DNA from 4 places in the Mucilaginibacter sp. FW306-07-L genome. Region 2 is predicted to be linked to each of the others. Evidence: riboswitches for the same ligand, from Rfam matches in the RefSeq annotation. Region 2 holds a riboswitch; each other region holds the start of a gene.
The links. Region 2 has a riboswitch for cobalamin ahead of AC3WJC_RS08705 (TonB-dependent receptor plug domain-containing protein). Riboswitches for the same ligand answer to the same signal wherever they lie in the genome.
Positions count from the first base shown of each region.

Region 1: linked by a shared signal. The riboswitch ahead of metE (5-methyltetrahydropteroyltriglutamate--homocysteine S-methyltransferase) and the one ahead of AC3WJC_RS08705 (TonB-dependent receptor plug domain-containing protein) in region 2 are both predicted to bind cobalamin.
Region 3: linked by a shared signal. The riboswitch ahead of AC3WJC_RS04685 (epoxyqueuosine reductase QueH) and the one ahead of AC3WJC_RS08705 (TonB-dependent receptor plug domain-containing protein) in region 2 are both predicted to bind cobalamin.
Region 4: linked by a shared signal. The riboswitch ahead of AC3WJC_RS14530 (ribonucleoside-diphosphate reductase small subunit) and the one ahead of AC3WJC_RS08705 (TonB-dependent receptor plug domain-containing protein) in region 2 are both predicted to bind cobalamin.

Region 1 covers NZ_JBYSXI010000003.1:999,515-1,002,634, reverse strand. The annotation lists gene AC3WJC_RS19615 (Na+/H+ antiporter) at 1-1,224, shown strand, start outside; cobalamin riboswitch at 1,297-1,482, shown strand; gene metE (5-methyltetrahydropteroyltriglutamate--homocysteine S-methyltransferase) at 1,665-3,120, shown strand, end outside.
Region 2 covers NZ_JBYSXI010000001.1:1,982,046-1,985,165, forward strand. The annotation lists gene AC3WJC_RS08695 (helix-turn-helix transcriptional regulator) at 1-434, shown strand, start outside; gene AC3WJC_RS08700 (SRPBCC family protein) at 487-1,233, opposite strand; cobalamin riboswitch at 1,354-1,554, shown strand; gene AC3WJC_RS08705 (TonB-dependent receptor plug domain-containing protein) at 1,647-3,120, shown strand, end outside.
Region 3 covers NZ_JBYSXI010000001.1:1,017,840-1,020,959, forward strand. The annotation lists gene AC3WJC_RS04675 (Lrp/AsnC family transcriptional regulator) at 1-456, shown strand, start outside; gene AC3WJC_RS04680 (alpha-glutamyl/putrescinyl thymine pyrophosphorylase clade 3 protein) at 453-1,331, opposite strand; gene AC3WJC_RS04685 (epoxyqueuosine reductase QueH) at 1,321-1,956, opposite strand; cobalamin riboswitch at 2,143-2,332, opposite strand; gene AC3WJC_RS04690 (hypothetical protein) at 2,485-3,120, shown strand, end outside.
Region 4 covers NZ_JBYSXI010000002.1:987,810-990,929, reverse strand. The annotation lists gene aat (leucyl/phenylalanyl-tRNA--protein transferase) at 1-126, shown strand, start outside; gene ruvC (crossover junction endodeoxyribonuclease RuvC) at 149-751, shown strand; cobalamin riboswitch at 840-1,043, shown strand; gene AC3WJC_RS14530 (ribonucleoside-diphosphate reductase small subunit) at 1,175-2,152, shown strand; gene AC3WJC_RS14525 (ribonucleoside-diphosphate reductase subunit alpha) at 2,261-3,120, shown strand, end outside.

The DNA of each region.
Region 1 (3,120 bases), on a different contig from region 2:
GGCGGAATTGTTTCGCCTCCGGACGCGGTTAGCGCGGGCGCGATACTTAAATTTGTACAGGTGCCCAAGCGTATCTCATCCATATTGGAAGGTGAAAGTTTGCTTAACGATGCATCATCACTTATTATATTCCGTTTCGCGCTTATCGCGGTGGGCACGGGTCAGTTTATCTGGCACGAGGCAGCCCTTTCATTTGTATGGATGATGTTGGGCGGTGTAGGCAGCGGCCTTATTATCGGTTACATCATCATGAAGATGCATAAGTTTTTGCCTACCGATGCCAATATGGATATCATCCTGACCATTGTTACCCCTTATGCCATGTACATAACTGCCGAAGAAATTGGCGGCTCGGGTGTACTGGCCGTAGTGGCGGGGGGCTTATTGCTATCCAATAAACGATTGCTATTTCTCAGCAGCCGATCAAGGTTGCGCAATGTAAACGTATGGGAGAGCCTGAGCTTTATTTTAAACGGCCTGGTATTTATGCTTATCGGGCTTGACCTGCCGCAGATCACGGCCGAACTGGGCAAAACCAGTATATCCAGCGCGGTAGGGTACGGATTGAACATTACACTGGTGCTGGTGATTACGCGCATCATGTCCAGCTTTGGGGCGGTATTATTTACCCTGATAGCCCGAAACTACATTACCGTAGCTGATGCCCGCAACCCCGGCACCAAAGGGCCATTGGTTATTGGCTGGGCAGGCATGCGAGGTGTGGTATCATTAGCGGCGGCGCTATCTATCCCCACCCATTTAAGTAGTAATGGGGCAGCGTTTCCGCAACGTAACCTGATATTGTTCATCACCTTTGTAGTTATACTTACTACCCTGCTGGTACAGGGCCTAACCTTACCGGTGCTCATTAACAAATTAAAACTCACCGACCCTGACTATGAGCTTAGCGATGAAGAGATGTACATCAACCTGCGCAAGCAGCTTAACCATGTAGCGGTGCAATATGTTGAAAGTAACTACCCGGCCGAGGTTAACCGGCATCCGGCATTACAGCAAATGGCGCAAAAATGGCGGGCAAACTCTAACGACCAGGATACGGGCACCATTGACCAACAATTTAAAACGGTATACCGTGAGGTACTTGAGCACCAGCGCCGGTGGCTTACACAAACGAACCACGACAGTGATACCATAAGTGAGGATGTGGTTAGAAAGCAACTGCTGTTTTTAGACCTTGAAGAGGAGAAGATAAACTACCTGTAGCGGTTATTTTACCACACCGCCATCAACCATGCTTATTTTGCTTATTTTAGCCCCTGCAAGTTCTTTACTTATCTTCATCAAACCGGTACGGGTTTTACAAACGCTAAATTAATAGGGAACCGTGTGAAAATCACGGGCTGTCGCGCAACTGTAAGTAACGCTAAAGGTTTTTGCCAACTATGCTCACTGTTTATAATGAATGGGAAGAGCGGCAAAAATGTTACAAGCCAGGAGACCTGCCTGTTACCGAATTGACAATGCTTTCGCGATTTTGAAGCAAATTGGTCAGGTATGGTGTACATGTTATGCAGCCCCAACGATAAAGGTATGGGCATGCCGTGTATTGCCCTGCCCTATCATTTCCCTTCATCTTCACGAATGCTTTGCGAAGCTGGCTAAAGCACTTTTAACAGATTTTATTAATTAATTTTTTAAAAGACATGCTAACGCAAAACTTAGGTTACCCGCGTATTGGTAACCGCCGTCAACTTAAAAAAGCCTGCGAAAATTATTGGGCAGCAAAAATTGGCATTAACGAATTAAACCAGGCCGCAACAACCATCAGGGAAGAAAACTGGCAAACACAACTGGATGCCGGCATGGATCTGATCCCCTGTAATGATTTTAGCCTTTATGACCAGGTATTGGATATGAGCCTGCTGTTAGGCGTAATACCCGAGCGCTTTACACCCGTACTTACCGAGGTGAAAACCAATACCGAAACCGACCTGTATTTCGCTATGGCGCGCGGCTACCAGCAAAACGGACTGGACATTACCGCGCTGGAAATGACCAAGTGGTTTGATACCAATTACCATTACCTGGTGCCCGAGTTTACACAGGCGCAGGAATTCCGGGTTTTCTCTGAAAAAATATTTGCCGAGTATCAGCAGGCCAGGCAATTTTGCGGCAGTAAGGCTAAACCTGTATTGATAGGCCCGGTAACTTACCTGCTGTTGGGTAAAGAAAAAGGCAGCCGCTTTGAGCGTATCGACCTGATAAAAAAACTGGTGCCGGTTTATGTTGACATTATTAACCGCCTTGAACAGCAGGGTGCGGAGTGGATACAGATTGATGAGCCTGTACTGGCGCTTGGTCTTACCCAAAAAGAAAAAGAAGCTGTTGAGTATGCCTATAAATGGATAAGCAATCGCGTTAGCGGGGTAAATATTTTAGTAGCCACCTATTTTGATGCCTTGCTTGACAATACCTCGCTTGCTGTAAACCTGCCGGTTGCCGCCCTGCATATCGACCTGGTACGTGCGCCGCAACAACTGGATGCCGTATTAGCACAACTGCCTGAAGGCCTCAAGCTATCAATAGGCGTGGTTGATGGCCGCAACATCTGGAAGAATGATTATAAAGCATCGCTCGAACTGATAGAGAAAGCTGCAGCGGCTATTGGTGCGGGCCGCGTTATGATAGCGCCATCATGCTCGCTGTTGCATAGCCCGGTTGACCTCGACCTGGAAACTGAACTCGATTACGGTCTTAAAAACTGGATGAGTTTTGCCAGGCAGAAGCTGAATGAGGTTAAGGAGCTTAAAGCCATAGCTACAGGTAATGATGATCAGCGATATTTGCAAGCCAACCAGCAATCTATCGAGGCGCGCCGCTCATCAACAAGGGTACATAAACCGGCTGTTAAACAACGCGTTGCCGAACTTACCGAAGCCGACGACAAGCGCTTAAGCGCCTTTGCCAACAGGCAGCAAATACAGCAGCAGCGTTTTAAATTACCGGCCTTCCCTACAACTACCATTGGCTCCTTTCCGCAAACGGAGGACATACGCCAGTTGCGTGCTAAATTTAAAAAGCGCGAGCTAAGTGCCGCCGATTATGAGCAAGCCCTTGAAAAAGCCACTATTGATGCCATACGCTGGCAGGAAGAAATAG
Region 2 (3,120 bases):
TGCTGTTGCAGGAAAACAAGCTGAATGAAAGTTTTAGTTATTTTCAGCAGGTAAAGTTCGCGCAAAAGAATGAGTGGACCTGGCATATTACATCAACAGGTATATTTATGCGCGATGATGATGGCAAGCCTTTGCTCACCATAACCATAGCGCTACCAATTGAAAACATGAAGGAAGTGGAGCCCAAAGCCGAACGTTTATTACAGGAAAATCAGTTTCTGAAGAAGCATGCGGAGCGCTTTTCATCATTAAGTAAACGGGAGGTAAGTATCCTGAAATTAGTAGCCAAAGGCAAAAGCTCACCTGAAATAGCTGAAGAGCTTTTTATCTCCGCAGAAACCGTACAAACACACCGGCGTAACATTAAGCAAAAACTCAACATCTCAAGCAGCTTTGAGTTTACTGAATACGCACGCGCTTTTAATTTAATATAAAAAAGGTCAAACCGTAAATAACAGTTTGACTTTTTACTAATGTGTTTTTTTACTATGATAATACAACGAAATCATCTTTTGAAGATATCTCGCGAGTATCGTTGTCAATATCCATGTATTGCTTAAAGTTTTGCACATCTGCATTAACCATATTTTTAAATACAGGATTTATGACGTGTGCGATAGCAGCGCCGAATCCTCCTGCTGGTGGCTGATAAGTAATTACTACATCAATCAGCGTTCCGCCGTTCTCGGCATCTCTAAAACGTACCTTGCCGGCATTATCAATAATTGATCCGGGTAACGAGTTCCAGCCGATCATGTAGCCGGGTTCATCCTTTACTATCTCAGCATCCCAGCTTACTTTAGCTACATTGGCCGGTAATTTTAACTCCCAGTGCGAGCGGTTGTTATCCAGTATCTGCACACTTTCCAAATGCTTCATAAATAAAGGCAGGTTATCCAGTTGCCTCCAAAACTCATACACCTGTACACGTGGTTTATCAACCACAAATGACGAGCGTATGTTAACGTTCACCACATCATCAGTAGTAGTTTTGCCTATGCGGGTATATAGCTCACAATGGCCGGTAACCCCTCGTGTAAGTAAGTAACCACCCGCCCCAAGCTTTATGATACTTGAAAAAGGGCTTTTAAATAAATTTTTAAATCCTGATATACCCAATTTTACGCCTGTAGCAATTGAGATATAACGCTCGGGCCAGGTTAAATTTATAGGCTCTTCCTCAAGGACCGGGCCTTTATAGCGATTAGCTAATTGTAATGCTGTGTTTGACATAGCTGTTTGTTTTTTAAGTAGATAACTCTATAACAACCTGTAAGAAAATGAGTTTTGTTTAAATTAAAAAACATGAATGGCACTAATGTATATTACCGCTTAAACATGCGGCTATTTATTGTACATTTGTGCGCTTTTGGTTTTGTGTTGCATCATCTGTTGCTTCACAAATTAAAAGGGAATGCGGTGCAACTCCGCAACTGTCCCGCAGCTGTAAGCTCTGTAACCAAAGCCCCATCAAATGCCACTGTAGTTTAACTGTGGGAAGGCCGGGGCAAGAGGGGAGTAAGTCAGAAGACCTGCCATAAGTAATAATTATTCAAAGCTTTCGGGGATTGGAGCTTGAATGGTATACCGCTGTACGGTGGTGTATTCATCCGTCGCATTCCCCTGCAATATACTGTGTAGCCCAAATGCTGATCAACATACTATCTGTTTTAAAATACAACCGCTCAGTTAAAGCGGTAACAATGGCCTGCATATTCAGCTTGTTTTGCTTAACCGCTACAGGGCAAACAGATACAACTACCAAACTGAACCAAGTTAACATACAAGGCCATACCACAACTTTGGTACCTGCAACACTGCCGGTGCAGATTGTCAGCTCATCTGATTTTTCAAAATACAGCGCCTTTAGCGTAGCTGATGCGGTTCGCAATTTTTCGGGCGTTAATGTACGTGATTATGGCGGCATCGGCGGCCTGAAAACCGTATCGGTAAGAGGGATGGGGGCTAACTATACCAGCGTTTTGTACGATGGTATTATGCTGAATGACGCGCAAACAGGGCAGATAGACCTGGGCAGGTTTAATCTACTCAATCTGCAGCAAATTGCGTTATACATAGCTCAGCCTTTAGAGATTTGCTTACCAGCACGCTCATACACCAACTCTGCTATAATATCGTTGGTAACAACACGACCTCAGTTAAGCGCATCAAAACCTTATAAAATTATCACCGGTATCCGTACAGGCAGCTTCGGCTTGGTAAACCCATACCTGCAATGGCAGCAACGTTTAAGCGATAGCTGGTCGTTTGTTTTAAATGGCTATACCCAGAATGCTAATGGAAACTATCGCTTTAAAAGTAATTTTGGCGGGCGCGATACCATTGGCAGGCGTGTTAACAGTACTGTGGCAGCACAACAAATTGATGGCGGTATTTATTACAGCAATAGCGACAGCAGCAAATTTCGCCTCCATTTTAATTATACCAATACCAGCCGTGGCTTACCCGGTCCCGTAATTTTGAATGCCGTTTACCAGGATCAGCATTTGGTAAACCAGGATGCCTTTATCCAAGCCGCTTATGAGCGCTTATGGAAAAACAGTTTGCACTTGCTGTTAAGCACTAAGGCATCGCATAATTATCAGCATTACACCGATGCCTACTTTTTAAACAATAACGGCGGCGCAAACGAACATTATACCCAGCGTGAGTTGTACCAATCGGCAGCGCTATCATACAAGCCTTTAAAAAACTGGGAAGTATCCTACGCGTCAGATATATCGCTGGTTGATATGGATATTGATGTTTACCAATACGCATTTCCTAAGCGGCTATCGTTATACAATGTACTCGCCAGTAATTTTAGCGCGGGCAGATTTACGTTGCAGGGCAGCTTGCTCAATACTTATCTTAATGATGATACGCAGACGGCGGCCGCTGCCAAATCCAGATCAGCATTTAGTCCGACAATTGTAGTTAACTATAGGGTGCTTAAAAATGACGCGTTAACGCTACGGGCATTTTATAAGAACCTGTACCGCTATCCAAACCTATCCGAACAATATTATTACGCTGTGCAGCCACGCAATCTTCAACCCGAGCAGGCGAGGCAGTATGATTTTGGTGCCGTGTATTCAAAGAATTTCGACGGCTTTCTGG
Region 3 (3,120 bases), 960 kb from region 2:
CAATTGGATGAGATCGATCTGAGGTTATTAAAAATACTGGCGAATGACTCTAGTCATACGATCAAGGAGTTAGCAACAAAGGTAAATCTAACGCCATCGCCCGTAGTGCAACGTGTAAAACGTCTTGAATCCAGCGGGTATATCAAAAAATACATCGCCCTGCTGGACCCCGAAAAGTTCAACCAGGGTTTTATCGTTTTCTGCAATATCAGGTTGAAGCAACATGACCGCAAGGTCGGCCATAGCTTTGTACAAGATATTTTAAAGATTGACGAAGTTGTGGAATGTTATAATATCTCCGGTGATTACGATTTCTTTCTGAAAGTGTTCGCCCGGGACATGAAGCACTACCAGGATTTTGTGTTCAATAAATTAGGTTCGGTAGAAAGCATTGGCAGCACGCACAGTACTTTCGTGATGGCCGAGATCAAAAACACGCACAATATCAGTTTTTAATATCGCCGGAAATTAGGGTTGACGGCAACAATTTTTTCTTCGCCCCAATCCATCAACGCCCGGTACAAAACGGTTATGCTGAACGGATTACCCAGACAGCCTACTAAGGCGACCGTTAATTCGTTTAATTGAAATACAGGTATCTTTGCCGACTGATTACCGCCGAATAATTGCCTGGCGGCTTTTTTTAGCGGAAGTATATCACTAAAGTAAAATTGCCCGGGTTCAATGCCGGCGATCTTTAAATCACCGATCAGGCATAGATATTCAAACTGGATCTGTCTTTTGAAGCCGGTATGCTCATTCATGGATATATATAGCTTATCAAAAGCCTTGGTCGGCTGGCCCTGACTCTGAACTGCAGTACTCTGAAACAATTTTTCATGGCTTCCTGCGGCTTTGATCCAGCTAATATGCCCTTTGGCATCTTCACCCATTGCTTTGGCACGATGCTGATCAAAAGCCCGGTATTTATGTACCGCGCTTAAGCTACCTGCGTTTTTCAATTCTCGCTGGTTAACTGTAAGCCATCTTCCAAAAGCATCGGCATCAGCGCTGGCTTTTTCCCAACTCCAGGATCGATGAATAGCGTCCAATAAACCAGACCGGCCGATATAACAATAAAGAAATAACAGCCAGCAAGCTTCATCCGTTGCTGATCGCTGCTGGTAATTTAAAATTTCAGCCAGTATAGGATCATCAGTAAGTTCTCCTATACGCTGTGAAGCTTCTGCCGCATCCGCTAACAGATCAACAAATTTTTGCAGGCCACCACGATTTGAAAGGCCTGACAAAGGGCGCCATAAGCGATGAAACTCAGCCAGCCGCCTTTCAACATAAGGCACTCTAACTGAGCAATCCTGATCAACTGCCATAATAATTCTCACCGAGGCTGATCTTCTCCCGGCCATTCTCCATACGCCACTTATTGGTATCGCGCAGTGAATAAGCGCAGCCGCAATATTCCTGCATATAAAAGCCCTCGTCTTTGCTGATCTCTAACATACGTGATGAACCGCCCTTTTTGCGCCAGTTATAGGTCCAGTAGGTCAGGCCGTTATAATGGCTGGCCGCTCTTAGACCGCTATCATTGATCTGTTCCATGTTTTTCCAGCGGGAGATACCTAAAGCGCTCGAAATGGTGTCAAAGCCATGCTCATGGGCGTATAACGCTGTCCGTTCAAAGCGCATATCAAAACACATCGTGCAACGGACGCCGCGTTCCGGTTCCAGTTCCATTCCTTTAGCCCGTTCGAACCAATTGTCCACATCATAATCGGCATCGATAAAAGGGATGCCATGCTTCTCTGCAAAGCGGATATTTTCTTCCTTACGCAGTTCGTATTCCTTTTTGGGGTGGATATTGGGGTTGTAGAAGAAAACGCTGAACTCGATACCTGAGGCCATTATGGCTTCCATCACTTCGCCCGAGCAGGGCGCACAGCAGGAATGCAGCAATAGTTTTTTACCTGCGTTTGGTAATATTAAATTTTCTCTCATAACATCATAACAGCAGTTTGTATAACAAGATGACCAGCCAGAGTATTTTACTACAAAGCGGCAGGCAACCTGATCTATATGCTTAAAATGCGTTTAAAGAAAATATTATGTACATGCACAACCACCACTTAACTGATAAAATGAGCAGTGTTATACCAGTACAGACTTTTGCCTTTGACGCGAAAGCATTGTCATCCGAAACAGGCAGGTATCCTGACTTATAACATTTTTGCCATCCTTCTCATCCATTTAAAAGTTGGATAATGAACATTAATGACAAAGCCTATAGTTACTTACAGTTGCGCGACAGTCCATGAACTTCCCATGGTTCCCTTTTAACTCACGTTCAAGTGAGACCTATATCGTCTGATAGATCAGAAGATCTTCGCTGCAAAGATAAGAATATCTTTTTTCTCTTAAATTCAATCAAGTTGGACTCAAGATTCTTATGTCAACACGATAAAAAAATCACAATTACATTTAAACCATTTTTATATTTTCCGCTCAGAAAATAAAGACCGTTACCTTATGATCCACTTATCTGCGAAAATTTTCGCCATATACATCGTGTTGTCGATCTCGCTACACGCACACGCCCAAAATTTTAACATTTATAAAGAGGTGAATATCTTTGGAGATACCACTAAAATTTTCAAAGACGACTATGGGAAGGTCATTTATAAGATCACAAATTCTAAAGATATTTTTGGTAACAGAAATACCAAGATAGTTGATCAGGACGGCCGGGAGGTCAAGTCGATAAAAAGATCGACTGATATATTTGGAAATCATCGTTCCGATATTAGTGTGAATGGTGAATCCGCTTTTACTGTAAGGAACTCAACGGATATTTTTGGTAACAAAAGCAAGTCAATCTACGGAAAGAACGGCGAAGAACTTGGCTCCGTAAAAAGATCTACAGATATTTTTGGGAACAGGTCAATTGCGATCACCCAAGACCACCGCACCACTACCGTTAAAAACTCAACTGATATTTTTGGAAATGAAAGCAGGACGGCAACCGGTAATGATGGCATGGTGATCGCAACACTCAAGAATTCCACAGATATTCTTGGTAATAAATACCAAACATTGACCGATGGTACTGGTCAGACCATTGCCACTATTAAATTGTCCAAAGATATATTTGAGAATGAAATAAGA
Region 4 (3,120 bases), on a different contig from region 2:
CTCGTTACCCTCTGCCAAACAGGCAAGTACAGCCTGATCGATTGCCAGGTATATACCGAACACCTGGAAAGCATGGGTGCGGTAATGATCAGTCGTGATGATTATATGGCGGCACTGCGGCAATAATCTGTTACCTTCGCGTTTATACATGCAAAGCATCAACACACCAGAGCGTATAATTTTAGGTATTGACCCCGGTACCGCCGTAATGGGTTACGGCCTGGTAAAGCAAACCGGCTCAAAGCTGGAGCTCATTAGCCTGGGTGTGGTAAAAATGGGTAGCCTGGACGACCACATGCTGAAGTTGCAACGCATCTTTGAAAAAACGGTAGCCCTTATTGATAATTATCACCCCGATTGCCTGGCCATTGAGGCGCCCTTTTATGGCAAAAATATCCAGGTAATGCTTAAACTGGGCCGGGCGCAGGGCATGGCTATGGCCGCCGCCTTATCGCGCAATGTGGATATTACCGAATACGCTCCGCGTAAAATTAAACAATCCATAACCGGCAACGGCAATGCCACCAAAGAGCAGGTTGCCGGCATGATACAGCGCTTGCTGAACTTTACAGAAACACCTGATTTTCTGGATGCTACCGATGGATTGGCTGTGGCCGTATGCCATGCCTTTCAGCGTAATATTGGCGGTGGCGGCAAATCATCATCAGGTTCAAAAAAATCATATTCAGGTTGGGATACCTTTGTTAAGGATAATACAGCGCGCGTATCAGGCGTTGGTAAAAAAAAGTAGATCGGTGTTTATAACTTACCCTTGATGTTAAAAACTATCACTACCTCCGTCCATCTATCATCGCCTATCTTTGAAGACACAAGATAGTTCTTTGTATGTACTGTAAAGGTTGCCGGTTTTTAGGCCGGTGTTAAAAGGGAACCATGTTAAACTCATGGGCTGACGTTGCAACTGTAGTATTTTGGATATTAGAGGGTTGCATATAGTGAATAAGTGGTATTCATCACTTATCATTAACGATTTCCGTTTGACTAAAATAGAGCCAGATACCTCCCTTACAGCTTGACAAAACTTTCACGTAATAAGGTTTTGCCAGAAGAAGTAGCCTGCCTGCTTGCGCCATGTTGCGCCAGCCTGTTGTGCCTTCGTCTTTTGACAGTTCCTGAATTGCAATAACATAAAATATTAACTGACGAGGCGCTTATGAAACAGGAAAACGACGAAGTATTGCTACGAGAGAACAAAGACCGCTTTGTAATTCTCCCCATAAATTATCCCCAGATATGGGAAATGTATAAAAAGCATGAAGCCAGCTTTTGGACAGCCGAAGAAATTGACCTTAGCGATGACCTGAAACACTGGGAAACGCTTAACGCCGGCGAAAAGCATTTCATATCGCACATACTGGCGTTTTTTGCCGCCAGCGATGGTATTGTTAATGAAAACCTGGCCGTAAACTTTATGAGCGAAGTTCAGGTGCCCGAAGCACGTTGCTTTTATGGTTTCCAGATCATGATGGAGAACATCCACTCCGAAACTTACGCGCTGTTAATTGATACTTACGTAAAGGATCCTATTGAAAAAGATCGTCTTTTTCATGCTATTGATACCGTACCATGTGTTGGTAAAAAAGCGGCATGGGCACTTAAATGGATCGAGAACGGAACTTTCGCGGAACGCCTTGTGGCCTTTGCCGCGGTTGAAGGTATCTTTTTTTCAGGTAGCTTTTGCTCACTGTTCTGGCTTAAAAAACGCGGCCTGATGCCGGGCTTAACGTTCAGTAACGAGCTGATCTCTCGTGATGAAGGTATGCACTGCGAATTTGCCTGCTTGCTATACAGCATGCTGAGCAACAAATTGAGCAAAGAGGCCGTTACCGAAATAATTATTGACGCGGTAGAAATTGAAAAGGAGTTTGTAAGCGAAGCCTTACCGGTAAACCTGATCGGTATGAACGCCAAGCTGATGAGCCAGTACATAGAGTTTGTGGCCGACAGATGGCTGCAGGAGTTGGGTTATGATAAGCACTATAACGCCACCAACCCGTTTGATTTTATGGAGATGATAAGCCTGCAAGGCAAAACCAACTTTTTTGAAAAGCGCGTAGGCGACTACCAAAAAAGCGGCGTACTGAATGCCGTGCCTGATAGCAAATCATTCTCGCTGGATGAGGACTTCTAACAGGCCCGCCCAGCCTCCCCTAAAGGGGAGGAGCAAAAAAGACAATTAACTATAATAAAATACACTCACTTAGAAATTCCCCCTTTAGGGGGTTAGGGGGCACGCAGTATGTTTGTAATAAAAAGAGATGGCCGCAGAGAGTCGGTAAAATTTGATAAGATAACAGCACGTATCGAGAAGTTGTGCTACGGTTTTAACCTGGTTGACCCGATCGACGTTGCTAAAAAGGTAATTGAGGGTTTGTATGATGGCGTAACCACGTCGGAGCTGGATAACCTGGCTGCCGAAACTGCCGCGTCATTAACTACCAAACACCCGGATTATGCTTTGCTGGCATCGCGTATAGCGGTATCAAACCTGCACAAAAACACGGTAAAATCATTCAGCGAAACCATGCGTATGCTGTATGAGTACGTGGATAGCAAAAACGGTAAAAACGCTTCGCTGATCGCGGAAGATGTTTGGGAAGTGATCAGAGATAATGCTGAAGTACTGGACAGCACTATTATTTACGACCGCGATTTCGGGTTCGATTACTTCGGCTTTAAAACGCTTGAGAAATCATACCTGTTAAAAATCGATGGTAAGATAGTGGAACGCCCGCAGCACCTGTTTATGCGTGTATCGGTAGGTATTCACAAAAGCGATATCGACAGTGTTATAAAAACTTATAACCTGATGAGCGAGCGTTGGTTCACCCACGCTACACCTACACTGTTTAACGCGGGTACGCCTAAACCACAAATGTCATCATGCTTTTTGCTGACCATGAAGGATGACAGCATTGACGGTATTTATGATACGTTGAAACAAACCGCCAAAATTTCGCAAAGCGCGGGTGGTATCGGTTTGAGCATTCATAATGTACGTGCAACCGGTTCATATATCAGCGGTACTAATGGTACCAGCAACGGTATTATCCCGATGCTGAGGGTGTTTAATGATACCGCCCGTTATGTAGACCAGGG